3 regions of the Amycolatopsis sp. WAC 04197 genome follow, and region 3 is predicted to be linked to each of the others. Evidence: riboswitches for the same ligand, from Rfam matches in the RefSeq annotation. Region 3 holds a riboswitch; each other region holds the start of a gene.
The links. Region 3 has a riboswitch for cobalamin ahead of metE (5-methyltetrahydropteroyltriglutamate--homocysteine S-methyltransferase). Riboswitches for the same ligand answer to the same signal wherever they lie in the genome.
Positions count from the first base shown of each region.

Region 1: another riboswitch for cobalamin. It lies ahead of DMC64_RS21445 (prenyltransferase/squalene oxidase repeat-containing protein); the one in region 3 lies ahead of metE (5-methyltetrahydropteroyltriglutamate--homocysteine S-methyltransferase).
Region 2: another riboswitch for cobalamin. It lies ahead of metE (5-methyltetrahydropteroyltriglutamate--homocysteine S-methyltransferase); the one in region 3 lies ahead of metE (5-methyltetrahydropteroyltriglutamate--homocysteine S-methyltransferase).

Region 1 is NZ_QHJK01000005.1:183,621-193,510, forward strand. Features, by position in the region: gene DMC64_RS21430 (ABC transporter substrate-binding protein) at 1-569, opposite strand, end outside; gene DMC64_RS21435 (hypothetical protein) at 566-1,126, opposite strand; gene DMC64_RS21440 (hypothetical protein) at 1,131-3,575, opposite strand; cobalamin riboswitch at 3,665-3,731, opposite strand; cobalamin riboswitch at 3,843-3,974, shown strand; gene DMC64_RS21445 (prenyltransferase/squalene oxidase repeat-containing protein) at 4,006-5,013, shown strand; gene DMC64_RS21450 (LuxR family transcriptional regulator) at 5,363-7,729, opposite strand; gene DMC64_RS21455 (QsdR family transcriptional regulator) at 7,778-8,374, opposite strand; gene DMC64_RS21460 (serine aminopeptidase domain-containing protein) at 8,515-9,372, shown strand; gene DMC64_RS21465 (ABC transporter ATP-binding protein) at 9,432-9,890, shown strand, end outside.
Region 2 is NZ_QHJK01000009.1:68,126-78,015, forward strand. Features, by position in the region: gene DMC64_RS30350 (ribonucleoside-diphosphate reductase subunit alpha) at 1-604, shown strand, start outside; gene DMC64_RS30355 (ribonucleotide-diphosphate reductase subunit beta) at 681-1,757, shown strand; gene DMC64_RS30360 (hypothetical protein) at 1,941-4,571, opposite strand; cobalamin riboswitch at 5,300-5,514, shown strand; gene metE (5-methyltetrahydropteroyltriglutamate--homocysteine S-methyltransferase) at 5,613-7,886, shown strand; gene DMC64_RS30370 (cytochrome P450) at 8,025-9,470, shown strand; gene DMC64_RS30375 (diguanylate cyclase domain-containing protein) at 9,705-9,890, shown strand, end outside.
Region 3 is NZ_QHJK01000004.1:389,970-399,859, reverse strand. Features, by position in the region: gene folP (dihydropteroate synthase) at 352-1,173, opposite strand; gene DMC64_RS18745 (hypothetical protein) at 1,214-1,477, opposite strand; gene metF (methylenetetrahydrofolate reductase [NAD(P)H]) at 1,477-2,397, opposite strand; gene metE (5-methyltetrahydropteroyltriglutamate--homocysteine S-methyltransferase) at 2,424-4,739, opposite strand; cobalamin riboswitch at 4,855-5,089, opposite strand; gene DMC64_RS18730 (bifunctional 2-methylcitrate synthase/citrate synthase) at 5,190-6,308, opposite strand; gene prpB (methylisocitrate lyase) at 6,345-7,238, opposite strand; gene DMC64_RS18720 (MmgE/PrpD family protein) at 7,238-8,719, opposite strand; gene DMC64_RS18715 (3-hydroxybutyryl-CoA dehydrogenase) at 8,719-9,588, opposite strand; gene DMC64_RS18710 (short-chain fatty acyl-CoA regulator family protein) at 9,721-9,890, shown strand, end outside.

The DNA of each region.
Region 1 (9,890 bases), on a different contig from region 3:
GGCTTCGCCTCCTCGCGTGGCACACAGGGCTGGCTCTCGGTACCCGGGCGTACGGCGGAGACCCGCGGGACCGGGTTGCTCTGGGTGGTGGCGTTCAAGGAGAACGACCAGCCTTCGAAACCGCCGGGGATGAAGTCGCGGTTCTTGACGCCCCACTGGCTGTAGTCCCAGGCGCAGTTGTTCGAGGCGTGCCAGTAGGACCAATAGGCCTGAGCCGGCGGCGTGTCGACGCACGGCTCACGGTAGTCACCGCGGCCGGTGATGGGGACGTTCTCGGCCGCGGACGGGCGGTTCTCGACCCGGCAGACGAACGACTCACCCCAGCGCTGGACCCCGGCGATCTGGAAACCGGCGCCCTTGAGCGCGTCCAGCCCGGTGCCGCGGGTGGTCTGGGGATTGCAGCGCACGATGGTCGTGCCGCCGAGCTGCTGGAAGTCGACGACGACGGTGACGCCGGTGGCGTCCTTGCAGAACCCCGGATATCCCTTGCTCTTGTCGACCGCCTGCGCGGACGGCGCCGTGGCGGCGATCAGGAAGACCGCCGCCACCGCGGGAAGGACCCTTTTCACGGGATGGCCGGGTTCCTCGGCGTGACGCCGGGCGGCGGGTTGGTGGTCGCGGACTTGTTCAGCGAGAACGACCAGCCCTCGAAACCGCCCGGGACGACGTTGCGGTTGAGGGCGCCCGAGCTGCTGTAGGTCCAGGTGGAACCGGAGCCGTCGGCGTTCCAGTAACCCCAGTACGCGCCCGCGGGCGGGGTGGTGACGCACGCTTCCTTGTAGTTCGGGTTGGTCGTCAGCGGGAGCGTCTCCGTCGCGGACGGGCGTCCTTCCAGACGGCAGACGAAAGCGAGTCCCCAGCGCGCGGTGCCGGCGACCGCGATCCCCGCGTCCTGCAACGCCTTGATCCCGGTGCGGGCGGTGCCCGGCGTGGCGTTGGGCGAGCAGCGGGTGATCGTCGGCGCGGCCAGTTCCTGGAAGTCGATCACGACCGTGACCCCGGTGCGCGCGTCGGCACCGGTGCAGATCCCGGCGTAGCCTTTGGTGGTGTCGACCGCGTTCGCGGGTGCGGCGGACAGTCCGATCAGTCCGATGAGGACGGTCGTGACGGCGAGCAGTCTCTTCATGGTGTTACCCCCTTTTCTTGGTGAAACGACGAAGTACGAAGACGAGCGCGATCGCGGCGGAGAGGAACAGCACGGCCAGCCCCGCGATCCCCCAGATCACCCAGGCCGGCTGGTCGTCGGATTGGGCGGCGGCCAGCGCCGGCGTATCGGTGCCGGCGGTCAGCGGCAGCCGGATCGCGGGTGACAGCGGCGAATCCGCGGCGGTGAGCCAGGACCGGCCCGCAACCCCTTGGGCGGCGGTCGAACTGGTCGGGAAATCGGTCTCTCCCCCGGCTCCCTTGGCGAACCCGCCGTCGGCCTGGACCAGTTTGCCCAGCGAACGCGCGGTTCCGCTCGCGTCGAGCCCGGCGGTCTGCCGCGCGGCGGCGACGGTGGCGCTGAGCGCGATGTCCACCTCGCCGCCTTCTCCGGTCACCAGGCCCTCGCCGGTGGGCCGGACGCCGAGCGCGTCCACGGCGGAGACGAACGCCGACACGCGCCGCTCGGTCCAGCCGTCCGGGCGTTTGGTCGGCGGCGCGGCGTCCGTGTGCGGCCGGGCGACCAGCGCGGTGACCGCGGCGGCCGTCGCGGCGAGGTCGCCGGAACCGCATTCCGCGGTGTCGAGGTGCTTCGGGAAGGTGCCGTCCGCGCATTGGCGGGAAAGGAGCAGTTCGACCGCGGGGCCGGGGTCGGCGGCGGTGGCGAGCACCGCCCAAACGTGCCGCTCGACCGTCCGATCGGCGTCGGCGAACGATCCGGTGTCGGTGAACTCCCCGTCGGCACCACGCAGTTTCACCAGATCGGCGCGCAAAGGCCCGGCGACGTCCGACTTCGCGAATTCGGCGACAAGCACGAGTTTCGCGAGCGGTTCGGCGTACGACGCCTCGCCCTGTTCGTACGGCGCTCCGTGGGCATAGGCCTGCACGGCTTCCGGCTTCAACAAGAACTGCGAAGCGCGGGCGACCGCGTCCGGTTGCTGGTCCAACGCCCGCAAGGCCAGCACCACGTCGGCGGTGGCGTCGTAGTCGACGTAGGTCTTGCCGTCCTCGGTGACCTCGACGTGGTCGCCGCCGACGAGCCGGTTCGTCAGGTAGGCCCCGAGGCGGACGGCCGCGGGCGCGGTGGCCGGGGCGGGCGTCGCCGCCACCGTCGACACCCGGGCGCCGGTGGACGCCCTGGGTGTGACGAACTTCTTGGGTTTCGGCGGTGTGCTCTTCGGTTTGTGCGGCTGCGTCACAGGAGCCGGGGTTTCCGGGACGCCGGTGGCCGGCGGCAGGACTTCGCCCTTCGCGAGCGAGTGGAAACCGATTTGCGACAACCCGAGCGAAGCCTGGGCACTCGCGCGGATCCAGGTGTCGACGCCGCTGATGCCGGAGGAACGCGCGGCCTCGTAGGAAGCCGGATCGTAGGCGATCGCGCCGAGTTCGCCCGCGAGCTTGTTCCCGGCGTCGGCCGCGGCGGTCACCTGCGCGGATTTGAGGTACCGCACGCCTTTGTCCACCGCCGCGTCCGCGCCGCCGGCGTCGACGAGCGCTTGGACGATCAGGCCGGTGCTGTTGGTGTTCGGCGCTTCGGTGCCGACGCCGCCACCCCAGCCGCCGCCGGGTGTCTGGTTCGCCTTGAGCCAGGAGACGGTTTTGGCGATCGGGGCGTCGAGACCGGCCGCGCCCGCCTTCTTCGCGGCCAGCATCGCCGAGAGGGCGAGCCCGGTGGCGTCACCGTCGGTCGGGGAAAGACCGAGCGGTTTTCCCTCGTCGCAGGTCGAGACCTTGCGGCCGTCCGGGGTGACGTGGTCGCCGGTCTCCTTGGTCGGGATGTAGGAGAAGAGGACGCGGAAGTAGCCCTCGGAACACTGCTGGGTCAGCAGCCTGTCGATGGCGATCCGGTCGTTCTCTCCCGCCACGGCGAGCCCGATCACGCCGAGCGCCTGGCCGAACATGTTCGCGTTGTTGCTCACCGCGTCGGCGAGAGCGGGATCCTTGGCGTAATCGCTGACCCGGCCCTTGTCGGGGCCCTTGCGCATGATGGCCGCATGGGTTTCGGCGACCAGGTCGTAGCCGTCGAACGCCCGGGGATTCCTGCCGGACACCTGGGCGGCGACCAGCGTCTTCGCCACGGCGCCGCCGACGATGATCTTGTCGTAGCCCGCGCCGGGAGCGAGCCCGTCCCAGGTGAAGTAGTCGGTGGCGTGGCCCTGGTCGTCGAGGAACTTCACGATCGGCTCGGCCCGCGCGCCCTCGCCCGCGGCGTACATCGCGAAGAGCACGTCGAGCATCAGGCCGTGGTCGGGCAGTGAGCCGCCGCTGGGGTTGTCGAGTGTGCCGTCCGGCTTCAGCTTCGTCGCGAGCCAGCGGGCATTCGCCTTCGCGGCACCGGGATCGTTCGCCGCCGTCGCCGTCCCGCTGAGCGGTGCGGCGATCATGGCGACGATGACGGCGAACGCCGACGCGGCCAGGTACCCGCGGCGCATGACTCCTCCTTGCGGCATGGCGGAGGACAAGGCGGGACGCCGCAGTCACCCCTGTTTATCGCGACAGTGGTTCGTTCGTCCGCCCGTTCGGTATCCCGGCTCGCCCTGCGAAGGGCCCACGGTTGCGCGACAGCGCCGGATTTCGACCGGCTTCCCCGTCACGGGCGGCGGTGTTCTGTTGTCGAGCCAGCCGAGGTTAACACCCGTTCACCTCAGGCAGGTACCGCTGACCAGGTCGGTTGCCAGGATCACATCGGCACCCGGCGGTATCCCGCACCCGACCGGGGTGAGAGTCTTCTCGCGCGGTCGTGGGGGAAGTCCGGTGAGAGTCCGGCGCTGTCCCGCAACGGTATGCCTTCCAGGCGAGCCCGGTCACCCACGTCGCGCGATGTCACCGACTCCTGTCGTGGAAATGCGGGAAAGGGTTCTCATGAGACGTTTGGTTTTCGCTGTCGCCCTGCTGTGCGGCATCGGGCTGGTCACCGCCCCGGCGGCGGCCGCGGCCACCCGGAACAAGGCCGACGCCGCCGCGGGCTGGCTCGCCAGGCAGATGACCGACGGCGAACGGTTCGAGGCCGACTTCGGCGGCCAGAAGTTCCCCGATCAGGGCCTGACGATCGACGCGATCTTCGCGTTCGCCGCGGCCGGGGTGTCGGACACGAACGCGGGCAAGGCGATCGCCTGGCTCGCGAAACCGGAGGTCACCACCGGCTACGTCGGGAGCGGCACCGAGGCCTACGCGGGCGCGCACGCCAAACTGATGCTGGCCGCGCAGATCCGGGGCAAGGACCCGGCGTCGTTCGGCGGCGTCGACCTGAAGGCGGGCTTGCTCTCGCTGCTCACGCCGTCCGGCCGGTTCTCCGACCGATCCGAGTACGGCGACTACTCCAACGCTCTCTCGCAGTCGCTCGCCCTCCTGGCGCTGGACCGCACCCCTGGCGGCGCCCCGGCGTCGGCCGTGACTTTCCTCGCGGGCACCCAGTGCGCGGACGGCGGTTTCCCGCAGAACTTCGGCGAAGCGACGTGCACGAGCGACGTCGACGCGACCGCGACGGTCGTCCAGGCCTTGCGTGCCACCGGTGACCCGGTGAACGCCCGCGAGGGCATCTCGTGGCTGGTCACGAAGCAGCACGCGAACGGCGGCTTCGGCTTCGGCACGAACGCGCCCAACGCCAACAGCACCGGCCTCGCCGCGGAAGCGCTGGCCGGTCAGCGTCCCGCCGCCGCGGTCAGGGCGCGGGAATTCCTGCGGTCGTTGCAGACCGGCTGCGCCGGCGCCGAGGCCGATCGCGGCGCGATCGCCTACGACGCCACCGGTCTGAACGCGACGACCGCCCCGCGCGCGACCGCGCAGGCGATCCTCGGTCTGGCCAGGGTTCCGCTGAGCGACCTGCACGGCGGTGGCCGTCCGCAGGCACCTGTCCTCGCCTGCCCGTGACGTGAGCTCGTCAGTGGGGTGCGCCTCCCTCAGACTGTCCAAAAGGACGCTCGCTGAGATTAGAGTGTCCGCTTTGGGCACTTTGCGCAGTTTTGCCCGGGGGGTCGTGAGTGGCGATGGTCGTTCTAACCCTCTTTACCACTCACGACTCCCCGCGAAACCGTACTTACCGACACAAAGCAGGCGCATGCTGTCCGGGAAGTGACCACTGTGGACACCAGGGTGCGGCGTGAGCGGAAGCGTGACTCGCGTGATCAGGGACGTATTTCGCGTGATTGAAGGCGAAACTCACGTGTTACGCCTCCAATCACGCGAGTCGCGCCTCTGATCACGCGAGTCACGGGCGGCGTCACTCGCCGGCGGCGACGCGGCGCGCGAGCTCCACGCGGGACCGCACCCCCAGTGCCGTGAAGATGTTCCGCAGGTGGTGGTCCACCGTCCGGTGGCTGATCACCAGCCGCCGCGCGATCTCCTTGTTCGTCTCCCCCGCCGCCACCAGCCGGGTGATGGCGTCCTGTTGCGGCGTGAGGCCGGCGAGCGACCGGTGCGGAGCGTCGACGGTCTCGCCCGCCGCCCGCAACCCGGCTCGGGCACGTTCGGCGAAGCGGGTCGCGCCGACGTTTTCGAAGCCGCGCAAGGCATCGCGGAACTGGTCGCGGGCGTCACGGGTCCGGCGATGCCGCCGCAGCAAGGTGGCGTACGCGAACCTGGTCCTGGCGAGTTCCACCGCGCCGCCCGCCCGCCGGTGCGCCTCGATGGCCGACTGGAAATGTCGTTCCGCCACACCGGGATCCGACGCCATCAGCGCGTGACAGCGGTGGCTCAACGCGAGCCAGCAGGGTTCCGCTCCGGCCAGCGTCCAGCGATCGAACACCTCCAGCGCGGCACGGGCGCGTTCGGGACGTCCGGCGCAGACGGCCGCCTCGACGAGTTGCGGTGTGGCCAGCACGCGGATCACCGGCTGGTCGCCGGAGACGCCCGAAGCGAGATCTTCGAGCCTGCTCAGCGCGTCGTCGGGCCGGTCCTCGGCCAGGTCCAAGCAGGCGTACGCCCACGCGGCGACGGCGGCGGGCCTGCCGAGGCCACGTTCGGCGATGCCCTCGGCCGCCTCGTCCAGTTCCGGCGCCCGGTCGCCGAGGAGCGCGGCGGCCAGCCCCAGCAGCGTCAGATGCTCCATCCGCAGGTTGTGGGGCGCGCGCAGGCCGTCGCGGGACGCAGCCCGCGCACACGGGATCCGGTCGAGCGCGATGGCCGAAAGCGCGAGGTAGACCAGTGCCCACGGCAGTTCTGCGTGGCGTTTGCCGAGCCGCGCGCGGCTCACCGCGGCCGCCGCGTACTCGTGCGCCTGTTCGGCATGCCCGCGGGCGAAGGCCGCTTCGGCGGCCCAGACGGCTCCAGCGACGTCGGTGTCGGCCATCCCCTTGGCGACGGCTTCCTCCAGCGGGACGACGGCGGCGTCGTGCCGTCCGGCGTAAACCGACGCCAAACCCCGGAAATGTGCGAACGCCAGCCCTTCTCCGGCCGGGACCGTCCGCGCCAAAGCCCGGTAGCCACCCAGGTCGCCGCCGAGTCTCCGCGCCTCGCCCGCCAGCAGCAGCGCGGCGGTCGGATCGGGCAGCAGCCGCGCCGCCGTGCCGAGTTCATGGGTGGCGACGGCGGGATCGCCGTCGCGCAGCTCGATCTCCCCGTGCAGCAACGCGACCGCGCCCGGTTCGGCCTCGACCCTGGACAGCAGCAGACGCGCCCACCCCGGTCTGCCCGCCTGCCACGCCGCGTCCGCCGCCGCCAGCAGCCGGGCCGCTCGCACACCCGGATCGGCGGTCAGCGCGGCGGCGCGTTCGAGATGCCGTGCCGCCGCCGCGTGATCCATCGCGGGTGCCGCGGCGAGCGCGTCCGCGAGTGGCTCGGACGGCGTGGCCGTCGCCATCGCGCGATGCCAGAGCGCGTCCGGCCCCTCCTCGACCGAGGCCAGCCGCGCGTGCGCCGCCCGCCGGTCGGCCGGTGACGCCGCCGCGTACCAAGTCGCCTTCCGCGCGGAAAAGTCCATACAGGTGCCGAGAAAACGCAGCCGCTCGTCGCGCGGCATCGCCTCGAGCTCGGCCGTGTACCGAGGCAGGCGCCCCCGCAGGATCGGCGAAACCGGCTCCCGTCCGGCCGCCTGCGCGGACGTCAGCGACGCCGCCAGCGCGACCAGATCGGCGGGATTCCCGTCGCCCAGTTCGACCAGCTGCGGGCGTACCCCGGCCGGAACGCCACGGTCGCGCAGCACCTGATCGGCGGCGGATTCACTCAACGGTGGCAGCTCGACGGAGTCGAACTCGTCCGACCCGGATCGCGAAGCGAGCACCATTCCGACCGGTGCCCCCGCCAAGCGCCGGGCGGCGAAACCCAGTGCCGCCAAGGACTCCTGGTCGATCCAGTGCGCGTCGTCGACCCAGCAGATCGTCGGAGCCGAGACGGCGCCGAGCCGGTCCCGCGCTTCCGCGCCGCTGGAGACCGACGCGCCGAACATCCGCTGCAGGGCGCCGTACGGCAGCGTGCTTTCCGCCCGCAGACCCCGCACCCCGACGAGCCGGACGCCGAGGGTGGCGCGCAGCTCGGCGAGCAGGGCCGACTTGCCCAGCCCCTCCGTGCCGCGGATCAGCACGGCGCGCCCGGCGGCCGAGCGCAGCCCGCCGAAGAGGTCGTCCCTGCCCCGCAACGGGTACACAGGCATCCGTGCCTCCTCGAGATCCCTCTCGATGAAACACCAGACGCAAGTGTTTCACAAGGTCTTGCTCGGCACCCGTCCCTCCACCAGCGCTCCGAGCAGCGTCGATGCCGCGTCGAGATCGGGCGTCCGGGAGGCGAGGACGTCCGAATACAGGAACGCCTCCCCCAGCCGCACGATGGCGTAGCAGAGGCTGTCCAGCCCGACGCTGGGCTCGAAGCCGCCCGCGTCGACGTCGCGGCGCAGGAGCTCGACGTGCGCGGCGATCACCCTCGGCTGGACGCGGCCGTCCGGGTCGGTGAGCAGCCTGATCGCCAGCACCGGCTCGTCGTCGAGGAAGCGGCGGAACCCGGCGCTCGCCGCCAGCACCGACCGGTACTCCCGCATGATCGCGAGACAGCGCAGTTCGCCGGCCGCGTTGCGCACCACGTCGCCCTCTTCGCGCTCCCAGGTGCGCGCGGCGGCCGTCAGGGTGCGCTCGGACAGGTAGTAGAGGGCATCACCGAGCAGGTCTTCCCGGTTTCCGACGCGACGGAACAGGGTGCTGCGCGAGATGCCCAGATCCTGGGCGAAGGCGGAGGTGTCGACGCGGACGCCGCGATCGATCCACCGGGCCGCCGCGCGGACTATGTCCTCGGCTGAGGGATTCACGATCGCCGATCGTACGGGCGCCCGGCCCGGCGGGGGCGACCGCGGACCAAGACCGGCGATTTCACCGATGCAGGCGCCTCCGTCCGTTTGTCAGAGTCCATCACCACGGACTGTGTTCAACGGCGAACGGAGACGGCACCATGCGTAGTACGACCCGGATCCTTTGTGGACTGGCCACCGTCGCGGCACTCACTGTCGCCCCCACGGCCTACGCCGCCGAGAACCCCTACGAACGAGGACCGGACCCGACGGAAAGCAGCATCGAAGCCTCCCGCGGCTCCTTTGCGGTGTCGCAGACTTCCGTGTCGAGCCTGGCCGTCACCGGCTTCGGCGGCGGAACGATCTACTACCCCACCAGCACCGCGCAGGGCACGTTCGGCGCGGTCGCCATCTCGCCGGGATTCACCGCGACGCAGTCGAGTATCGCGTGGATCGGCCCGCGGCTGGCGTCGCAAGGATTCGTCGTGTTCACGATCGACACCAACACCATCTACGACCAGCCCGACAGCCGCGGCGACCAACTGCTGGCCGCGCTCGACTACCTGACCCAGCGCAGCACCGTCCGCTCGCGCATCGACACCTCCCGGCTCGCCGTGGCCGGGCATTCGATGGGCGGCGGCGGTTCGCTCGAAGCCGCACAGGACCGGCCGTCGCTGCAGGCGGCGGTGCCGCTCGCGCCGTGGAACACGCAGAAGTCGTGGTCCTCGCTGAAGGTGCCGACGTTCATCATCGGCGGTGAATCCGACACGGTCGCGCCGGTGGCCTCGCACTCGATCCCGTTCTACACCAGCATTCCCGCGTCGGCGGAGAAGGCGTACATGGAGCTGGACAACGCCAGCCACTTCTTCCCGAACACGGCGAACACGACCATGGCCAAGTACACGATCTCGTGGCTGAAGCGGTTCGTGGACAACGACACCCGCTACGAGCAGTTCCTCTGCCCCGCCCCGGACGACCGCGCGATCAGCGACTACCGGGACACGTGTCCGCACGCCTGAGTGTCCTCGGCCCCGGCGCACCCGCGCCGGGGCCCCCTTCCGCCGTTGGGAGTTCTTGCGTGACCCTGTCGACCTTCGAGATGTCCGGCGTATCGGTGACCTTCGGTGGTCTCGTCGCGTTGTCGGACGTCTCCCTGACCGTCGCGCCGGGCCGGGTGCTCGGGGTGATCGGCCCGAACGGGGCCGGCAAGACCACGCTGTTCAACGTCGCCTGCGGTTTCGTCCGCCCGGACACCGGCACGCTGTCCTGGCGCGGCACGGAATTGCGGCGGCTGCGCCCGCATCACCTCGCCGGCCTCGGCATCGCACGCGGCCTGCAGGAACTCGGCCTGTTCGACCGGATGACCGTGCTGGAGAACGTCCTCGTGGGCGCGGGCAGGCACGCGAAATCCGGCTTCTGGTCTTCGTTGCTGGGGCTGACGAAGGACGAGAAGGCCCTGACCGAGCGGGCGATGAAGCAACTGGAGGACTTCGGCATCGCCGACGTCGCCCAGCGCTACCCCACCAGTCTTCCTTAC
Region 2 (9,890 bases), on a different contig from region 3:
CGAGGTCATGGTGTCGGACCTGAAGTACTTCGACGGCAGCCTCGGCCAGATCGACCGCGTGCCGGACGACCTGAAGGCGCTGTACGCGACCGCGTTCGAGATCGAGTCCAAGTGGCTGGTGGACGCGGGTTCGCGGCGCCAGAAGTGGATCGACCAGGCCCAGTCGCTGAACCTGTACATCGCGGCGCCCAGCGGCCGCAAGCTCGACGAGCTGTACCGCTACGCCTGGCACAAGGGCCTCAAGACCACGTACTACCTGCGGGCCCGGTCCGCGACGCACGTGGAGAAGAGCACCCTGCGCGGCACCGACGGCAAGCTGAACGCGGTTTCGGCCACCCCGGCCCCCGCCGCACCCGCTTCGCCGAAGCCCGCCGCCGCCCCGGCTCCCGCCGCTTCGCCCGCGCCGTCGGCTTCCGCCGCGGTGTCGCCGTCGCCTGCCGCCGCGGTCCCGGCGGCCTCGGTCCCGGCGGCCTCGGTCCCGGCCGCGGTTCCCGCCGCCAAGCCGGAGCCGAAGGAGATGCCGAAGGTCTCGGACGTCGACTTCGTCGCCACCGAAGGCGCCGCCTGCCGGATCGACGACCCCGACTGCGAAGCCTGCCAGTAAGACATCGTCGTGAGTGGCGATTCGGGTTCTGACCCGAATCGCCACTCACGACCCCCGACTCGTGAAGTGAGCTTTCATGACCACCTTTGACGCCTCCGCCGACGCCACGGGCCTCGGTGAGATCGAAGTCGGCGCCGCCCGTATCAACGTCGACGACAAGCGGATGATCAACGCCCGCGCCGACGTCAACCAGCTGCTGCCGATGAAGTACACCTGGGCGTGGGAGAAGTACCTCGCCGGCTGCAATAACCACTGGATGCCGACCGAGGTCGCCATGCAGGCCGACATCGCGCTGTGGAAGTCGCCCGACGGCCTCACCGAGGACGAGCGCACCATGCTCAAGCGCAACCTCGGCTTCTTCGCCACCGCGGAATCGCTGGTGGCCAACAACATCGTGCTCGCGGTGTACCGGCAGATCACCAACCCCGAATGCCGCCAGTACCTGCTGCGCCAGGCGTTCGAGGAGGCCGTGCACACGCACACCTTCCAGTACATCTGCGAAAGCCTCGGCCTGGTCGAGGGCGAGCTGTTCAACATGTACCGCGAGGTCCCGTCCATTTCGGACAAGGACGCGTGGGCGCTGAAGTACACGCAGAACCTGGAGAACCCGGACTTCGAGACCGGCACCCCGGAAGCCGACCAGAACTTCCTGCGTGACCTCGTCGCGTTCTACGTGATCTTCGAGGGCATGTGGTTCTACACCGGTTTCGCGCAGATCCTCTCGCTCGGCCGCCGGAACAAGATGATCGGCATCGCCGAGCAGTACCAGTACATCCTGCGCGACGAGTCGATCCACCTGAACTTCGGCATCGACTGCATCAACCAGATCAAGATCGAGAACCCGCACCTGTGGACCGAGGAGTTCCAGGCGGAGATCCGGACGATGCTGACCGAGGCGTGCGAACTCGAGGTCGCCTACGCCCGCGACACCATGCCGCGCGGCATGCTCGGCCTCTCGGCCGAGTTGATCGAGCAGTACATGCACTTCATCACCGACCGGCGGGCGCAGCAGATCGGCCTCGCGCCGATCTTCGGCGAGACCGAGAACCCGTTCCCGTGGATGTCGGAGGCGATGGACCTCAAGAAGGAGAAGAACTTCTTCGAGACCCGCGTCATCGAGTACCAGTCCGGTGGCGCCCTCGACTGGGACTGATCAAACACCCGCAAGTAGCTACCGCAGCAAAACGACTCAAATAGCCAACTCACATTCGAACAGAGAAGTCAGAATCGAGCCTTATTCGAAATACTCGAATAAGGCTCGATTCTTCACTTTCACACAATCTCCCCGTAGGGGTCATATTCCGTGTTCCACTCGCGCAAATGCGGAAACCGACCTTTAGAATAAATCAGGGGAAAGCCAGCTCTGCAGCTTTCGAATGTGCGGGTTGCTCGGATCACGGTCGGCCCCCTTTAGCACATAATCCGCAGCAAGAGGCATGTCATGAACAATCACGGCAAGCCACGCCATACGCGAGTAATCTGTAGCAGTTGCGCATTCTTCCGATAAGTCGAGCCGCCCCAACAGAGTTCGCACGAGAACAGCAAGTTCATCCTCAGGAACCTTAGCTAACTCTTTTGCATTATTGAGAGCACTGATTCGCCAGGCCGCCTCGGTTGCTAATTCATAAGAAGCACCAGGCTGCATACTCCGACTGACAAGCGCTTGAGCCTCACCCAAAAAGTCACCTTGCCTACGGGAAAGCAAAGCAAGACGACTCCATGCATTCAAGCTTTCCGGACGCTCTTCCAAATAATGGCGAACACATTCAATCGCAAGCTTAGTGCCGTGATCCTGTTGCTGCTCCTCATAAAGATCGGCCAGCATCAGCCAAGCTGGCGCGTACCGTCGAGCTATATGCTCTAGAACAGGGAGGTAGGTATCTAGCAAATTTACATCCGGCTCAGCTTGTATCTTTACTGCAACCGACTTAAACATCCGAATCAACTTCGGCTTAATGCCGCGACTAACATCGACCCCACGAGTTGCACCGAACATGTGAAGGAATTGTAGGTCCGCCTCAATTGAACTACCGAGCGGACTCACCTGCAGCTTTTTTCTACCAAACAGTGATGCCGCAAGTGGCACCGCGAGAAATTCATCACCATCGTCCGACCTTGAAGCATCGGCCATGGAACTTCGAACAAGTTGATCAACAGCTCTTCCAGTATCAAGCGGCTCCTCAGCTGATCGCAATAACGCCGCCTCAATAGCAAGCCTAGGAACAGCTGACCGCCATCCACAGAGCGTCAAGAAAATACGCCTAGCTAACGGACTGAGTTGCGTGTACGTACGTTCAAATAAGGCCTGCAGCAAGTCATCTTTACCTGCGACCAACTGGTTGACGTCTGACCATTTATGTTGATTAGCAATATCACTCAACAGCAGCTTGGCAATATAAGGATGCCCGTCTGAATGATCAAACAAATGCGAGCAACGCTGCGGCGTTAAGAGTTGACTAATCTCCAGCTGTATACTCGTGGCAGAAATCAGTTGGTCAAACTCCTCCTTTCGCATACCTCCGACCTCAACCGGATAGTCGCCTTTGAAATCTCGAAGTCTCGTTGTTATTAGAATCTTATTCGGCGGGCGAATATATGTATCGAACCACTCATACATAGCCTGCGGATCGCGAACAGTTTCGAAATTGTCGAAGACATATAGAAGGGGGCCTTCCGTACGTCCAAGCTGCTCCGCCAGAAATTCGACCTTTTTTGACCCTTTTCCTATTGACACAGAAGGCTGGACAAGGTCGATATACTGATCAGCAATGTCAGCAATACTTACAACCCTTGGCCTAACAAGCTTCGGCCCCAATGAGGTCAGATCGACATCACGCGCCGAGAACCACAGGATCGCTAAGTATCTATCTGTTTCTTCGTTTGCAATTGCCATTCGATGAAGCACCTCAAGAGCCAACGAGGTCTTTCCCGTACCACCCCGGCCCACGAGAGTTACTATCGCATGACGATCGTTGCGAAGTACCCTTTCCAAGGATTCCTCGAGTTGAGGTCTGGAAATATAATCTTGCTTCCTTGAAGGCAAGTTACCGAAAGTTCCACCCTGCATCTCCAACGAGCCTAATCCCTGAGTTTCACTCATTGGCAACTGCGTTGGAGCGCTCACATAGCGCTGAGCGTCGAGATGTTTCCTGGTGTCGGTTACATATGAGAGAGCTTCGAATTTCGCATCCGTGTACCCGCCATTGCACAGGAAGAAATCATTCAGTTCCACATCCGAGAATATCAACGGGACCAGGAAGGGAAGATCCCCATAAACTATGTAGATGCCGTCTTCATAGGAAGAATCATTCTGGCGCTTGAGGCGCTCTAGCGAAGTCGCTTGTTCCGTTACTGGAACAACCCGGTACTTGCCTGACAAGTTCCGATGAAGATATGCCCATTCACGCCGAAAGAGCTTAAAGTTATCAATTATAGCCAAGATAGACCGCTCCAGCGCGGCCACCATGCGCGCACTTGAGCCAATGGTGGTAGCGCCGTGACCTCTAGTCTTATTCCGCAGCCAGGTAAAGTGGCGCGCCCAAATTCTTGCAGCAACACGATTGGGGTGATCAGACCAGTATTCTGGATCTATGATTCTACACGCTTCAAGGATAGAATTTACGGCAACAGATTGCCACCCCTCTTCCACTTTCAGCTCATAATTTTTGGCTAGTTCAACCTTTTCAGGAAGTGCACCAGACGTGACGTTCGCCGAGGCTGGACCCGTTAACAGATCATCAAGTGCATCACACCATTCGCCCAGCCCACTGGCTCGCACCAACCCATATTCCAACCTATAGCGGTGGCGATCGCGGTCGTCCTCGGTTGCAGCCAGCATGCCAGCAACCATAATCTTGAGCGTTAGTTCTCCGAGGTACATCAACTCCAGGAAGACCGTGGTGTCGTCGCTATCCTCACGAGATCTCGCAAGCCGCTGCTGCATTCGCGCGATTAGCACCATAGACATTCGCGTATCTTAAGCCCCGCCCGCACAGATCTCAGTATTGAGAGACAACAATTGTGTTTCGGTCGATCATCTCGGACGATCAGATATTCGCCGAAATAACCTACAGCAACCGTGGTTAGCAAATTTTCTTCAGCCTCGGTATTGTGGCCACCATTCCCGACGGCCGAACCTGCGGTTCATCGTCCACGATCCCGCCATGGGCGCCAAGTGATACAGCCCCATATGGAGCAATACTCTACGAATTTGACTCAAATGACACAAACCGACTATGGCACCCTGCTAAATTTCGTGCCAAGACTACGATATCCGCTGCGGCAGGGCGACTTACCGATTCCTCTTCACCTGGCCGAATCCGGTAACATTGCGATCCCGTGCCTGCGGCGATAACCAGATCGCGTCCTCCATCAAAAAGGGGCAGTGACGCTGCCCGAGCGCGATCGCACCGGTCGACGAACTCGATGAGGACAGCCCAGCCGAGCTGGCATTGTCGATATGCCTCAGGGAGTCGAGCCCGGGTTAGGGCTGACGCTGCACCGACGCGCAGCAACTCGATCAGCCCGCAGCGGAGGAGGAGGCCGTGGCAATGAACGACACGCCCCTTGCCGCCGATCGATATGATCTGGCACGCGAGCTCGCCACCTGATCACGCGAGTTCACCCTCTGGTCACGCGTTGCGTCCGGTTCGTCACATGTCCAGCGGGCCACTAGCGCGCCTCGGTACGCTCCGGAGTGCTACTGGTTCGACCGGCCTCCCAGGCCGGTCGAGGTAACAGGGAACCCGGTGCGAATCCGGGACTGCCCCGCAGCGGTATGTGGGAACGAAAGCCGTCACCGTGCGAGACACGGTAAAGCACTGGGACATGGCGCCCCGGGAAGCGACGGCCGGTAGGAGCGAGCGAGTCGCCCACGAGTCCGAAGACCTGCCCGTGGTACGCGCGCCGACGGCGTGCGTGAGTCCGGGCCTCGTGGGATGGGCACGACCGAACGGCGGTCACTCCTGCGCGCTCCGGGCTCCGACGACAAGCTCGCGAGGAGAGAGCTGTGACCGAAATCGGCACGACAGTGCTGGGCTACCCCCGGATCGGACCGGACCGGGAACTCAAGCGTTCACTCGAACGCTACTGGGCGCGAAAGACCGACGAAGCCGAACTGCTCGGCACCGGCCGCGCGCTGCGCACCCGCGCCTGGCGGGAGCTCAAGGACGCGGGGCTGGATTCCGTCCCCTCCAACACGTTCTCCCATTACGACCAGGTGCTCGACACCACCGAGCTGTTCGGAGCGCTGCCGGAGCGCTTCACCACGCTCGGCCTCTCGCCTCTCGACACCTACTTCGCCGCCGCGCGCGGGGTGCAGGACGCGCCGGCGATGGAGATGACGAAGTGGTTCGACACGAACTACCACTACATCGTCCCCGAACTCGGCCCGGACACGACGTTCTCGCTCACCGGCACCAAACCGCTGGACGAGTACCGCGAAGCCCGCGCGATCGGCGTCGAGACCCGGCCGGTACTGGTGGGCCCGGTGACGTTCCTGCTGCTCGCGAAGCCGGCCGAGACGGCTCCTGAGGGCTTCCGTCCGCTGGAGCTGCTCGACAACCTTCTCGACGGCTACGTCGAACTACTGCGCCGGCTGCACGACGAAGGCGTCGAGTGGGTCCAGTTCGACGAGCCCGCCTTCGCCGCGGATCGCAGCGAACGGGAACTCAACGCGCTCATCCGCGCCTACCACCGGCTCGCGAAGGAGACCGCGCGGCCGAAGATCCTGGTCGCCGGGTACTTCGGCGGGCTCGGCCGCGGACTCGGCGTACTCGCCCGCTCCCCGATCGACGCCATCGCCGTCGATCTCGTCTCCGATGAGTCCTTTGTGGACGCCGTCGCCTCGGAACCCGCCTTGCGGGACAAGGAGGTCCTGGCCGGTGTCGTGGACGGGCGTAACGTCTGGCGCACGGATCCGACCCGCGCGCTCAGCCGGGCGGCGACGTTGCTGGGCACCGCGAAGTCGGTCAGCGTGTCGACGTCCTGTTCGCTGCTGCACGTGCCCTACGACGTCGAACGGGAGGACGGGCTTCACCCGCGGCTGCAGGGCTGGCTCGCTTTCGCCAGGCAGAAGGTCGACGAAGTCGTCCTGCTCGGGCGAGCGTTGAAGGAAGAGGGTGTCGACCTCTCCGCCGCCCGCGCCGCGGCCACGGATCGCGCGACGGCGGCCGACCTGGCCGACAGCGGGGTCCGTGCCCGGCTGGAGGCGCTGCGGCCGGAGGACACCGTCCGCTCCCCCTATGCCCGGCGCGCGGCGGCTCAGCAGGCCGCGTTGAAACTGCCGCCGTTGCCGAGTACGACGATCGGCTCGTTCCCGCAGACCACCGACGTCCGCAAGGCGCGGGCGGCGCACAAGGCGGGTTCGCTGGACGACGCGGGCTACGAAGCCGCGATGAAGGCCGAAATCGAGCGTGTCGTCCGGCTGCAGGAGGATCTCGGCCTCGATGTGCTGGTGCACGGCGAGCCCGAGCGCAACGACATGGTGCAGTACTTCGCCGAGCGGCTGGCCGGCTTCGCGGCCACCGACTTCGGCTGGGTGCAGTCCTACGGTTCGCGCTGCGTCCGGCCGCCGATCCTGTACGGCGACGTCTCGCGTCCGGAGCCGATGACCGTCGAGTGGGCGCGCTACGCGCAGGGCCTGACCGGCAAACCCGTCAAGGGCATGCTGACCGGACCGGTGACGATCCTGGCGTGGTCGTTCGTCCGCGACGATCAGCCGCTGGGCGAGACCGCCCGTCAGGTGGCGCTGGCCATCCGCGACGAGGTGCACGACCTGCAGGAGGCGGGCATCCGCGTCATCCAGGTGGACGAGCCGGCGTTGCGGGAGCTGCTCCCCCTGCGCGCGGCGGCGCACGAGGCGTACTTCGCGTGGGCGGTTTCGTCGTTCCGGCTGGCGACTTCCGGGATCGACGACGCCACCCAGATCCACACCCATATGTGCTATTCGGAATTCGGTGAGGTGGTCAAGGCGATCGACGCGCTCGACGCCGACGTCACCAGCATCGAGGCCGCGAGGTCGAAGATGGAGGTCGTCACCGATCTCGGCGCGGCGGGCTTCGGCCGCGGCGTCGGGCCGGGTGTCTACGACATCCACTCGCCGCGCGTCCCCGGCGTGGACGAGGTCAGTGGCCTGCTGCGGACCGCCGTCGGCGCCGTGCCCGCCGAGCGGATCTGGGTCAACCCGGACTGCGGCCTGAAGACCCGCGGCTACGCCGAGGTCGAACCGGCCTTGCGGAACCTGGTCGCGGCCGCCCGCACGGTCCGCTCCGAACTGGCCTGACCGGTCCGTGAAGGCCTCCTTCCCTACCCTCAGGGTAGTAAAGGGGGCCTTCACGGAACTTCCATCGAGGTATTGTCAACGCGTCAATAAGGGTGCGATGGTGGAGTGGTAACCGGTCTCAGCGGGGAGATGGTCACCATGGCGAACGCCGTCGAAAAGGTCACCGGGGCGCTGCGCGAGCGGGTTCCGCCGCTCACCTCGATCCCCCTGCCGCGTTCGGTCGACCAGCGCTGGCTCGGCGCGACCTGGCCGGTCCGCGAACTCGCGCCCGCCCCGCCGGGCCTCAAACCCGTCCTCGGCGACGAGGGGCCGCCGGTGATCGGGCACGCGCTGGACTTCATGCGCTTCGGCATCGAGTTCGGCCTCAAACGCTACGAGACCTACGGACCGGTGTCGTGGATGGGCGCGTTCGGCCGCCGCATCGTCGCGCTCACCGGCCCGGAGGCCACCCAGATCGCGTTGGTGAACAAGGACAAGGCCTTCTCCCAGGAGGGCTGGAAGTTCTTCATCGAGCAGTTCTTCGACCGCGGCCTGATGCTGCTCGACTTCGGCGAGCACCATCTGCACCGCCGGATCATGCAGGCGGCCTTCACCCGGCAACGGCTCACCGGTTACGTCGACCAGATGGGCCCGGCCCTGCGCGACGGCATCGCCGCGTGGGCCGACCGGCCGAACCCGCGGATCTACTGGTCCCTCAAGCAACTCACGCTCGACGTCGCGACCCGCGTGTTCATGGGGATGAGTTCCGGCGACGACGCGGCCGCGATCAACCGCGCGTTCGTGAATTCCGTGCGCGCGGGCACGGCCATCGTGCGGTTCCCCGTCCCCGGCGGCCGCTGGGCGGCGGGCCTGCACGGCCGCAAGGTCCTCGAACGCTACTTCTCGGCGAACCTGCCCGCGAAACGGGCGAGCGACGGCGACGACCTCTTCACCGCGTTGTGCCACGCCACCACCGAGGACGGCGACCGCTTCACCGACGCCGACGTCGTCAACCACATGATCTTCCTGATGATGGCCGCGCACGACACGTCGACGATCACCAGCGCCGCCGCCGTCTACCACCTCGCCAAGCACCCGGAGTGGCAGGAACGCGCGCGCCGGGAGTCGCTCGCGCTCGGCGACGACATGCCGGACATCGAAGCGCTGGAGACCCTGACGACACTGGACCTGGTGATCAAGGAAGCCCTGCGCCTGGTGGCCCCGGTTCCTTCCCTGACCAGGAAGACCGTGAAGGACACCGAGGTTCTCGGGCATTTCATTCCCGAAGGGACACTCGTCGGGATTTCCCCGACCGTCAACCATTTCTCCCCGGAGCACTGGACGGATCCGATGCGGTTCGACCCGGACCGCTTCGGCGAGGACCGCCGCGAGGACAAGTCGCATCGCTACGCGTGGATGCCGTTCGGCGGCGGGGCGCACAAATGCATCGGCCTGCATTTCGGGACGTTCGAGGTGAAGGCGCTGCTGCACGAGATGCTGCGGGCGTATCGCTGGTCGGTCCCGGAGGGCTACACCGCGCGCTGGGATTACGTGTCGCTGCCCGTGCCGGCGGACGGCCTGCCGATCCACCTGACGCCTCGGTGAACCCATGTCCACGATCGAGCACTCTTGGTAACTTCCGGTCACCACTCGTGTAGCAGCGATCACCCTTTCAGCCGGTAGACACCCCGGATCGCGCATGGTGCCGTGGCACTACACCCGGTCGGCTCATACCTAGTGTGGGTCCGTGGGCTCGGACACCCGGTCTGAGCTGGCCATCAACCGCGCATGAAGAGGTGAAGTGTGCCCGAACCTGGTTCCGCGCCAGGGTTGGTGGACGTGGCCCGGAGATGGGCCGAGACGCTCGCTGACACTAAAGGAGTATCGCTTCCCAAGGAGCAACTCGAACAATTCCTGCTCGGCGTCGCCGAGGACGCCGTCCGTGCCGAGCCCGATCATCAGCCGGCGCTGCTGCGCTTCTCCAAGCTCTACTCCGCCTCTCCCATCGGGATCGCCCTCGCCGAC
Region 3 (9,890 bases):
CACGGCTTGATCTGGGTTCCGTTGCGGAACACGAAAGTCGCGCGGTAGTCGCCGTTGGTGACTATGGTCCAGCGCAGCAGCGAGGTGATGTGGCGTTCGCGGGGGCTGAACTCCTTCGCTGGGCGGCAGTCGCTGGAGTGGTTCGGTAACGGTCTCCCAGACATCTTCGGGGATCAGCCAGCCGTCGAGCGCGCATCAGCATAGGACAACCATCCTGAATTGGGACATGGCCGGGAAACCGGTGGACTTCGCCGGATTCGTCGGGGACCGGATGATCGTCTATCCGGTGACGTGACGGAGGACGCAGCTAGGTCTGGGTTGCCGACACCACCAGACCTGGTCGCGACAGCGTTATCCACGGCCCCAGATCGTTTCCAGCATGGCGATGGTGTCGCGTGTTTGTGGAACGTCGTGGACCCGGATGACGTCGACGCCCGCCGACCACGCGGGAGCCAAGACGGCCAACGAAGCGGGCAAACGGTCTTCGACGGTGCGGCCGGTGACCGCGCCGAGGAAGGATTTGCGGCTCACCCCGAGCAGGACCGAACTGCCCAGCGCGCACAGTTCCGGTAGGGCACGGAGCAGTCGCAGATTGTCCTCGACACCTTTGCCGAAGCCGATTCCGGGGTCGATCCACAGCTCGCTCGACCCGGCGGCGCGCGCCGCCATCGCGATGTCCTGGAGGTGTGTGCTCACGTCGGTCACCACGTCCCCGTACTGAGGCTGGGCTCCGGCCAGGACCGGCACCGCTGTCGAGTGCATGCCGACGTACCCAGTTCCGAGACGGGCGGCGAGCTGGTGCAGGCTGCCGGAGACGTCGTTGATGATCGAGGCTCCGTGGTGCACGGCGATTTCGGCGACCTCGGGATGCCTGGTGTCGACCGAGACACGTCCGTGCTTCGCCAGTCCGGAGACGACCGGCGAAATGCGCTCCCACTCCTCGTCCGGCGACATCGGCGCGGCTCCAGGGCGAGTCGATTCACCTCCGACGTCGATGGCCCATGCTCCGTCGCCGAACATCTCCATGCCGGATTCGATCGCGCGCTCGGCGGCGGCGTACCTGCTGCCCGGCCAGAACGAATCCGGTGTGACGTTCAGGACGCCCATGACCTTGAGCGGCCCGACGTCCGGTCTCAAGACAGCACCAGGCCGGTCGATCATCAATTCCTTCACGCCAAGCCCCTCCGAGCTTTGTTGTTCCACGACAGGGGGTTCAGGCCCCGCGATCCCCGTCACGTCCAGGCCGGTTCGCGAACTCAGCGATCAGCTCGGGCGGACATCCGGGCAGACGGGCCGCGGCCTTTTCCAGGCGATCGACGAACGCGTTGAGCTGGTCGAGCTGCCCGCGCAGTGCCCGGACCCGGGCTCCTTGCGCGCCTGCCTGGCGGCGTTGGCCGTCCAGGCTTTCGTAGGCGGCTTTGGTCAGCACGACCAGCTCCGTTCCGTCGACCCGGATCCGGCGCGGCTTCGGGGGCATTACCCGGGCACCGTGAGTTCCGCGACGACCTCCTTGGTGGCCTTGGCGTAGTTGAACGTGATGAAGTGCAGACCGGGCGCACCTTCGTCCTGCAGACGCCGGGCGAGCAGGATCGCCTGTTCGATGCCGAGCGCGCGGACGGCTTTCGGGTCGTCGGCGACGGCGGCGAACCGTGCCGCCAGATGTGCCGGGAACGGTGCTCCGGACAGCTGTTCCGAGCGTTCGATCGTCCGCGTCGTGGTGACCGGCATCAGCGCGGGGATGATCGGTGTCTCGCAGCCGGCCGCGACGACCCGGTCCCGCAGCCGCAGGTAGTCGTCGGCGTCGAAGAACATCTGCGTGATCGCGTAATCCGCGCCCGCCCGGCATTTCGCGACGAAGTGCGCCGTGTCGTCCTCGACGCTCGCCGAACGTGGATGCCGATGCGGGAAGGCGGCTACCCCGACGCAGAAGTCGCCGTGATCGCGCAGCAGCGCGACGAGTTCGCTCGCGTACGTGAGTCCCTGCGGATGGCGGACCCACTCGCCGTCGACGTCGCCGGGCGGGTCTCCCCGCAACGCGAGGACGTTGACCACCCCGGCGTCGGCGAGCTGCCCGACGAACGACCTCAGGTGCCGCACCGAGTGGTCGACGGCCGTCAGGTGCACCACCGGGAGCATGGTGGTCTCCCTGGCGATCCGCGCGGCCACGGCGACGGTGTTGTCCCGGGTGGATCCGCCCGCTCCGTAGGTGACGGAGACGAAGCCGGGACGCAGCGACTCCAGTTTGCGGACGTTCCGCCAGATGCGGTCCGCGTCGTCGGTCGGGCGCGGGGGCATGAACTCCAGCGAGATCATCGGGACGCCGGCGGCGAGACGGTCGCGGACCGTGCGCGGGCGGGCGGTCCGCTGTGCGGGCACCGCGGCGGGTGGGGTGGCCACCCGCCGCGGGACGATCGAGCCTGGTGTCACGAACGGGCTCGCACTTGGCCGGTGGCCTCGACCAGGTTGGCCAGGGTCGCCCGCACCTCGGGGTAGCCGCGGGTCTTGAGCCCGCAGTCGGGGTTGACCCACAGCCGGTCGGCGGGGAACGCCGAGGAGGCCGTCCGCAGGTGTCCGACGATCTCCTCGACCGACGGGACACGCGGCGAGTGGATGTCCCACACGCCGGGCCCGGCTTCGTTGGGGTAACCGGCGCGGGCGAGGTCGGCGACGATCGCCATGTTCGACCGCGCGGCCTCCAGGCTGATGACGTCGGCGTCCATGTCGATGATCGCCTGCAACACGTCGCCGAACTCCGCGTAGCACATGTGCGTGTGGATCTGCGTCTCGTCCCGCACACCGGAGGTGGCGAGGCGGAACGAGGCGACCGCCCACTCCAGATAAGCGGCACGGTCGGCGGTGCGCAGCGGCAGCGTCTCCCGCAGCGCGGGTTCGTCGACCTGGATGACCTTGATCCCGGCGTTCTCCAGGTCGACGACCTCGTCCCGCAGGGCGAACGCGACCTGGCGGGCCGTATCGCCCTCGGGCTGGTCGTCGCGCACGAACGACCACGCGAGCATCGTGACCGGTCCGGTCAGCATGCCCTTGACCGGCCGCTCGGTGAGGCTCTGGGCGTAGGTGGCCCAGGCGACGGTCATCGGCTCGGGACGGGCGACGTCGCCGACGATCAGTGGCGGCCGGACGTAGCGGGTGCCGTAGGACTGCACCCAGCCGTGCTGGGTGGCCAGGAACCCGGTGAGCTGCTCACCGAAGTACTGGACCATGTCGTTGCGTTCCGGCTCGCCGTGCACCAGCACGTCCAGGCCGATCTGCTCCTGCTCGGCGATGACGGCGCGGATCTCGGCCTTCATCGCCTCCTGGTAGGCGTCGCGGTCGAGCTTGCCCGCCCGCAGCGCCGCGCGGGCCTTGCGCAGTTCACCGGTCTGCGGGAACGAGCCGATGGTGGTGGTCGGCAGTTCGGGCAGCCGCAGGCGGTCCTGCTGGGCCTGGCGGCGCTTGCCGTACGGGGCGGCGCGGTGCAGGTCCGTGTCGGTGATCGCGGCGACCCTGTCCCGGACGGCGGGTACCCGCACGATCGGCGACGCCGCGCGCGAGGCCAGCCGGCTGGCGTTGACGTGCAGCGCGTTGGCGATCGTGGAGCGGTCTTCGGTCAGGCCGCGCCGCAGGGTGACGATCTCCTCCAGCTTCTGCCGTGCGAAGGACAGCCACCCGGCGATCTCCGGGTCCAGATCGGTTTCCAGGGTGACGTCCAGCGGCACGTGCAGCAGTGAGCAGGACGGGGCGACGTCGACGGTCCCGGCGAGCCCGAGCAGGGTACCGAGGGTAGTGAGGGCGGCGGTCAGGTCGGCGGCCCAGATGTTGCGGCCGTTGACGATCCCCGCGACCAGGCGCTTGCGCGGGATACCACCGGCGGCGGCGAGTCCTTCGACGTTGGCGGCGGCCGAGCCGGTGAAGTCGATCGCGAGGCCCTCGACCGGAGCGGCGGCCAGCACCGGCAGCGCTTCGCCGAGCCGGTCGAAGTAGGAGGCCACGAGGATCTTCGGGCGCGCCTCTTCGCGGGCGAGGGCTGCGTAGGTCTCCTCGACCTTGCCCAGCACCTCGGCCGGCTGGTCGGTGACCAGCGCGGGCTCGTCCAGCTGGACCCACTCCGCGCCCGCCTCACGCAACTGCCGCAGCAGGTCGACGTAGAGCGGGACGATCCGGTCCAGCAGGTCGAGAGGCTGGAAACCGTCGGTGCCGGTCGGGTCCTTGGCCAGCAGCAGGAAGCTGACCGGGCCGAGGACGACCGGCCTCGTGGTGACGCCCTGTTCGAGTGCCTCGGCGAACTCGTCGAGCGGCTTGCTCGCGTCGAGGCTGAACTGCGTGTCCGGGCCGAGTTCGGGGACGAGGTAGTGGTAGTTGGTGTCGAACCACTTGGTCATCTCCATCGGCGGCGCGTCCGCGGTGCCGCGTGCCATGGCGAAGTACCGGTCCAGCCGTCCGGCCGCGGTGGTCGCGTCGGGGACCGCGGCGAGGTGCCGCTCCGGGATCGCGCCGAGCAGCCAGGAGGTGTCCAGGACGTGGTCGTAGAACGAGAAGTAGTTGCTGGGGATCTCGTCGATGCCGGCGTCGCGCAGCTCGGCCAGGTTCCGCAGGCGCAGGTCGCGGGCGGTCGCGAGCAAGGCGTCCGCGTCGACGCGGCCCGCCCAGTAGGACTCGATCGCCTTCTTCAGCTGGCGCTCGGCGCCTTGACGGGGGTAGCCGTACACGGTGGCGCGGCTGGTCGTGGTTGTCGAGGTCACGGGGCTCTCCTTCGCGAGTCCACGTGGACTTCGCGGGAGTGCACGACAAAACACGACCGGCACCGGTCGTGTTTCGGCGAGACCCAACCCGCGAGGTCGCAGCCACCACCCCGCGGTCGCGGGGTGCACAGCGGGCAGGTCTTCGGACTCATGGGCGGTCCGGCTTTCGCCGGGTTCCTACTGTCCGTCGCTTCCCAAGCCGTCCCGGCTCAGTGCTGTCTCCGCGGAGACTGACGAAGGTCGTTCCCATTCACCGCTGCGGGGCAGTCCCGGATTCCCACCGGGTTCCCTCTTGCCTCGATCACCGTCATGACGCGCACGATGCTCGAACCAGCTGCGTTCGCCACTGTAGCGCCTCGCACTCGTGATTTCCTCAAGTCTTTCCGGCGCCACCCGCACGTACGCACCGCTCCCCGGGGCGCGCCATCGCGCGCCCCGGGACGGTTCGTGTCACGGTCGCGCGACGGCGCGCTGCGCCTTACCGGAGTAGGTGCTGGACGGGCGGATCAGGCTGTTGGCCGCGAGCTGCTCGGTGATGTGCGCTGTCCAGCCGGTGATCCGCGCGGCCACGAAGATCGGGGTGAACACCGGAGTGTCGAATCCCATCAGGTGGTACGCCGGGCCTGCCGGGTAATCGAGGTTGGGGTGCAGCCCCTTCTCCGCGTACATGGCCCGGGCCAGCGCTTCGTACAGGTCGAGCAGGTTATGACCGTCGCGGAGTTCGGCGACCTCCTGCAGGGCCTGGCGCATGGTCGGGACACGGGAGTCGCCGTTCTTGTAGACACGGTGCCCGAAGCCCATGATCTTGCGCTTCTCGGCCAGCGCGGTCTTGAGCCAGGCCTCCGCCTTGTCCGCCGTCCCGATCTCCTCGAACGTGGCCATCACGGCTTCGTTGGCGCCGCCGTGCAGCGGCCCTTTGAGCGCGCCGATTCCGGCGGTGACGGCGCTGTAGAGGTCCGAGAGCGTGGAAGTGACCACGCGCGAGGTGAAGGTGGAGGCGTTGAAGCTGTGCTCGGCATACAGCACCAACGACGTCTCGAACGCACGGACGATCACCGGCTCCGGCACTTCCCCGAGCGTCATGTAGAGGAAGTTCTCCGCGTACCCGAGGTCCTCGCGCGGCGGGAGCGGGCGCAGTCCGTGCCGACGGCGCTGGGTGATCGCGACGACCGCGGGCAGCACCGCGAAGAGCCGCAAAGCCTTGGCGTGGTTGGCTTCCGGCGAGTTGTCGTCCTCGCTCGGGTCGTTCGCGCCGAGGATGCTCACCGCGGTGCGCAGCGTGTCCATCGGGTGTGCCGCGTCGGGCAGCGCGAGCAGTGTCATCACCAGGTCGGCCGGCAGACCACGCTGGGACCTTTCGACCTCGTTCTGCGCCGCCAGCTGCGCCGGGTCCGGCAGTTCGCCGTGCCAGAGCAGATAGGCGACCTCTTCGAACGAGCAGTTCGCGGCCAGGTCCTGAACCGGGTATCCGCGGTAGGTCAGCGAGTTGGTGTCGGGGTTGACCATCGACACCTCGGTGGTGTCGACGACGACACCGGCGAGTCCTTTATGGATAGTGGGTGTGGACATAGTCGTCCCCTTGAAGGAATTCGGGCGCCCTGAATATCAGACGCGGAAATTGAAGATGTTCTCGTCGAAGGCGTTGTAGGCGTTGTAATCCAGCAGGTCGTACAGGTCGCGGCGGTGCTGCATCCGCGGGAGCAGGCTCTCCTGGCTTCCCTGCTCGGTGATGGTGCGCAGGCCGTTTTCGGCGGCCTCCATCGCGAGGCGCAGCAGAGTGACGGGATAGATGACGATGTTCACCCCGAGCGAATCGAGGGTTTTGGCGTCCAGCAGTTCGCTTTTGCCGAATTCGGTCATGTTCGCCAGGATCGGGACGTCGACCGCGGCCCGCATCCGCTCGAAATCGGCCGGGCCGCGCATGGCCTCAGGGAAGATCAGGTCGGCTCCCGCGTCGGCGTAGGCCTTGGCCCGGTCGATCGCGTCGTCGAGGCCGTTCACCCCCGCCGCGTCGGTCCGGGCCGCGATGACGAAGTCCGGATCACGCCGGGCTGCGACGGCGGCGGTGATCCGCCGGACGGCGACGTCACGTTCGACGACGTCTTTGCCGTCCAGGTGGCCGCAGCGTTTGGGGTTGACCTGGTCCTCCAGGTGCATCCCCGCGACTCCGGCGTCTTCGAGCAGCTGGGTGGTGCGGGCGGCGTTCATCGGCTCGCCGAACCCGGTGTCCGCGTCCACCAGGGCGGGCAGCGAAGTGACACGGGCGATCTGCTGGGCACGGCCGGCGACCTCGGTGATCGTGGTCAGGCCGATGTCGGGCAGGGCGAGTTCGGCGGAGAGGACGGCGCCGGAGATGTAGACGCCTTCGAATCCCTGTCGTTCGATCAGCTTGGCGCTCAAGGGATTGAACGCGCCGGGGAAGCGTTGCAGAGCACCGGAATTCAACCCCGCACGGAACGCGGAGCGTTTCTCCGCCGGAGAGGGCGTGGCGTGCAGCATCAGAAGATCCCCTTGCTGACCGAGGTGGTGGCGAGACCGGCCGGGAGAGCGATCCCGGCGACCTCGGCCGCGTCCAGTTCCCCGAGCCGGGTGACGGTGTCGAGGAACCAGTCCTGGTCCTCGGGAGTGATCACGCCGTCGGCGAGCGTGCGGAACTTGGCGATGTACTGCGCACGAGCGAACGGGCGCGCCCCGGCCGGGTGGGCGTCAGCGACGGCGATCTCGTCGACCAGCGTCGTGCCGTCGGCGAGGGTCACCTCGACCCGGCCGCCGAACGCGGGCTCCGGAGCGTGGTAGCGCTCGGTCCACTCGGGATCCTCGACCGTGGTGATCTTCTGCCAGAGCTCGACGGTGTCCGGCCGCGCCGCCCGCCCGGGCGCGTAGGAGTCCACGTGGTGCCAGGCCCCGTCCTGCAACGCGACCGCGAAGATGTACGGAATGGAGTGATCGAGCGTCTCCCGGCTGGCCTTCGGGTCGTACTTCTGCGGGTCTCCGGCGCCGGAACCGATCACGTAGTGCGTGTGATGGCTGGTGTGGATGACGATCTTCTCCACCTTGCCGAACTCGCCGATCTTCGGGCCAAGCCGCCGCGCGAGGTCGATCAGCGCCTGGCTCTGGTATTCGGCCGAGTGCTCCTTGGTGTAAGTGTCCAAAATGGCCAGTTTCGCCTCACCCTTGCCAGGCAGAGGAACGGTGTACTCGGCCTTCGGGCCGCTGAGCAGCCAGGCGATGAAGCCGTCCTCGCCCTCGTAGATCGGGCTCGGCGCCCCTTCACCCCGCATGACCCGGTCCACGGCCTCGATCGCGGCCTTGCCCGCGAACGCCGGGGCGTAGGCCTTCCACGAGGAGATCTCGCCCTTGCGGGACTGGCGAGTCGTCGTCGTGGTGTGCAGCGACTGCCCGATCGCCTGGTACACGGTCTCCGTGTCCAGGCCCAGCAGCGCCCCGATGCCGCCCGCGGCGGACGGGCCGAGGTGGGCGATGTGGTCGATCTTGTGCTCGTGCAGACAGATCCCGCGCACCAGGTTCACCTGAAGCTCGTAGCCCGCCGCGATGCCGCGGAGCAGGTCCGCGCCGGTGCGGCCGGTGTGCTGGGCGACGGCGAGGATCGGCGGGATGTTGTCCCCGGGGTGCGAATAGTCCGCGGCGAGGAAGGTGTCGTGATAGTCCAGCTCGCGCACGGCGACGCCGTTGGCCCACGCGGCCCACTCGGGGGAGTACCGGCCCTCGACACCGAACACCGTCGCGCCGGGTGTGCCGGGGTGCGAGAGAGCCTGGTCACGGGCGGAGCTGACCGGACGCCGGGTCAGCGAGGCCGCGGCGACGGCGGCGTTGTCGATCACCCGGTTGATCACCATGTCGGCGACCTCCGGGGTGACCTCGACGTCGTCGGTGGCGACGGCGGCGAGCTTCCACGCCAGCTGCTCCTCACGCGGCAGGGCTTCGGCGGAGGGATACGTGCGGACGGTGTGGTCGATCATCACTTTCCTTCGTAGACGTAGAAACCGCGGCCGGCCTTCTTGCCGAGCAACCCGGCGTCGACCATGCGCAGCAACAACGGAGGCGGCGCGTAGAGCGCCTCCTTGAACTCGGCGTAGAGCGAATCGGCGATCGCCGCGACCGTGTCGAGCCCGATCAGATCGGTCAATCGCAACGGGCCCATCGGATGCGCCGTGCCCAGCTCCATCCCCCGGTCCACATCAGACGCCGAGGCGAAGCCCGATTCCACCATCCGGATCGCCGAAAGCAGATACGGCACGAGCAGCGCGTTGACCACGAATCCGGCCCGGTCCCGGGCCCGCACGGTCTTCTTGCCCAGCACCTCCTGGGCGAACCGCTCGGCCCGGTCGGTGGTGGCAGCGCTGGTCAGCAGCGAGCCGACGACCTCGACCAGCGGCAGCACCGGGACCGGGTTGAAGAAGTGCAGGCCGACGACCTGCGCGGCCCGGCCGGTCGCCATGCCCAGCCGCATGATCGGGATGGACGAGGTGTTGGAGGCGAGGATCGCGTCGGGCGCCGCGACGACCTTGTCCAGCGTCGCGAACAGCTCGGTCTTGACCTGCTCGTCCTCGGCGACGGCCTCGATCACCAGCTGCCGGTCGGCCAGATCGCCCAGGTCGGTGGTGAACCGCAGCCGCCAGGCGGCTCGCTCGGCGGCGGGGCGGTCCAGCTTGCCCGCCTTCACCGCGCGGTCGAGGGACGCGAGGATCCGCGCACGACCGGCGTCGGCCGACGGGGCGTCCTGCTCGCAGACCACGACGTCCAGCCCGGCACGGGCGCAGACCTCGGCGATCCCGGCGCCCATCTGCCCGGCGCCGACGACGGCGACCCTGGCGATGTCGGTGCTCATGGAGCCTCCTGTGAACCTTGTAGTGCCTGCGATCAAGCGTGGCACCGGAATCGCGACCGCGTCGATAGCGCGGGGCTGTCAAATGTTGTGAACGTTTGAGCCGAATCTGTAAAAGTTGTTACAGTCGGTGTCGTGGAGAAGTTGTACGCGGGAGCACGACTGAAGCACCTTCGCGAGGACCGGTCGATGACCCAGTCCGATCTGGCGCGACTGCTGGACATCTCGCCGAGTTATGTCAACCAGCTCGAACACAACGGGCGGCCGCTCACCCTGCCGGTGCTGCTCCGGCTCACCGAGCACTT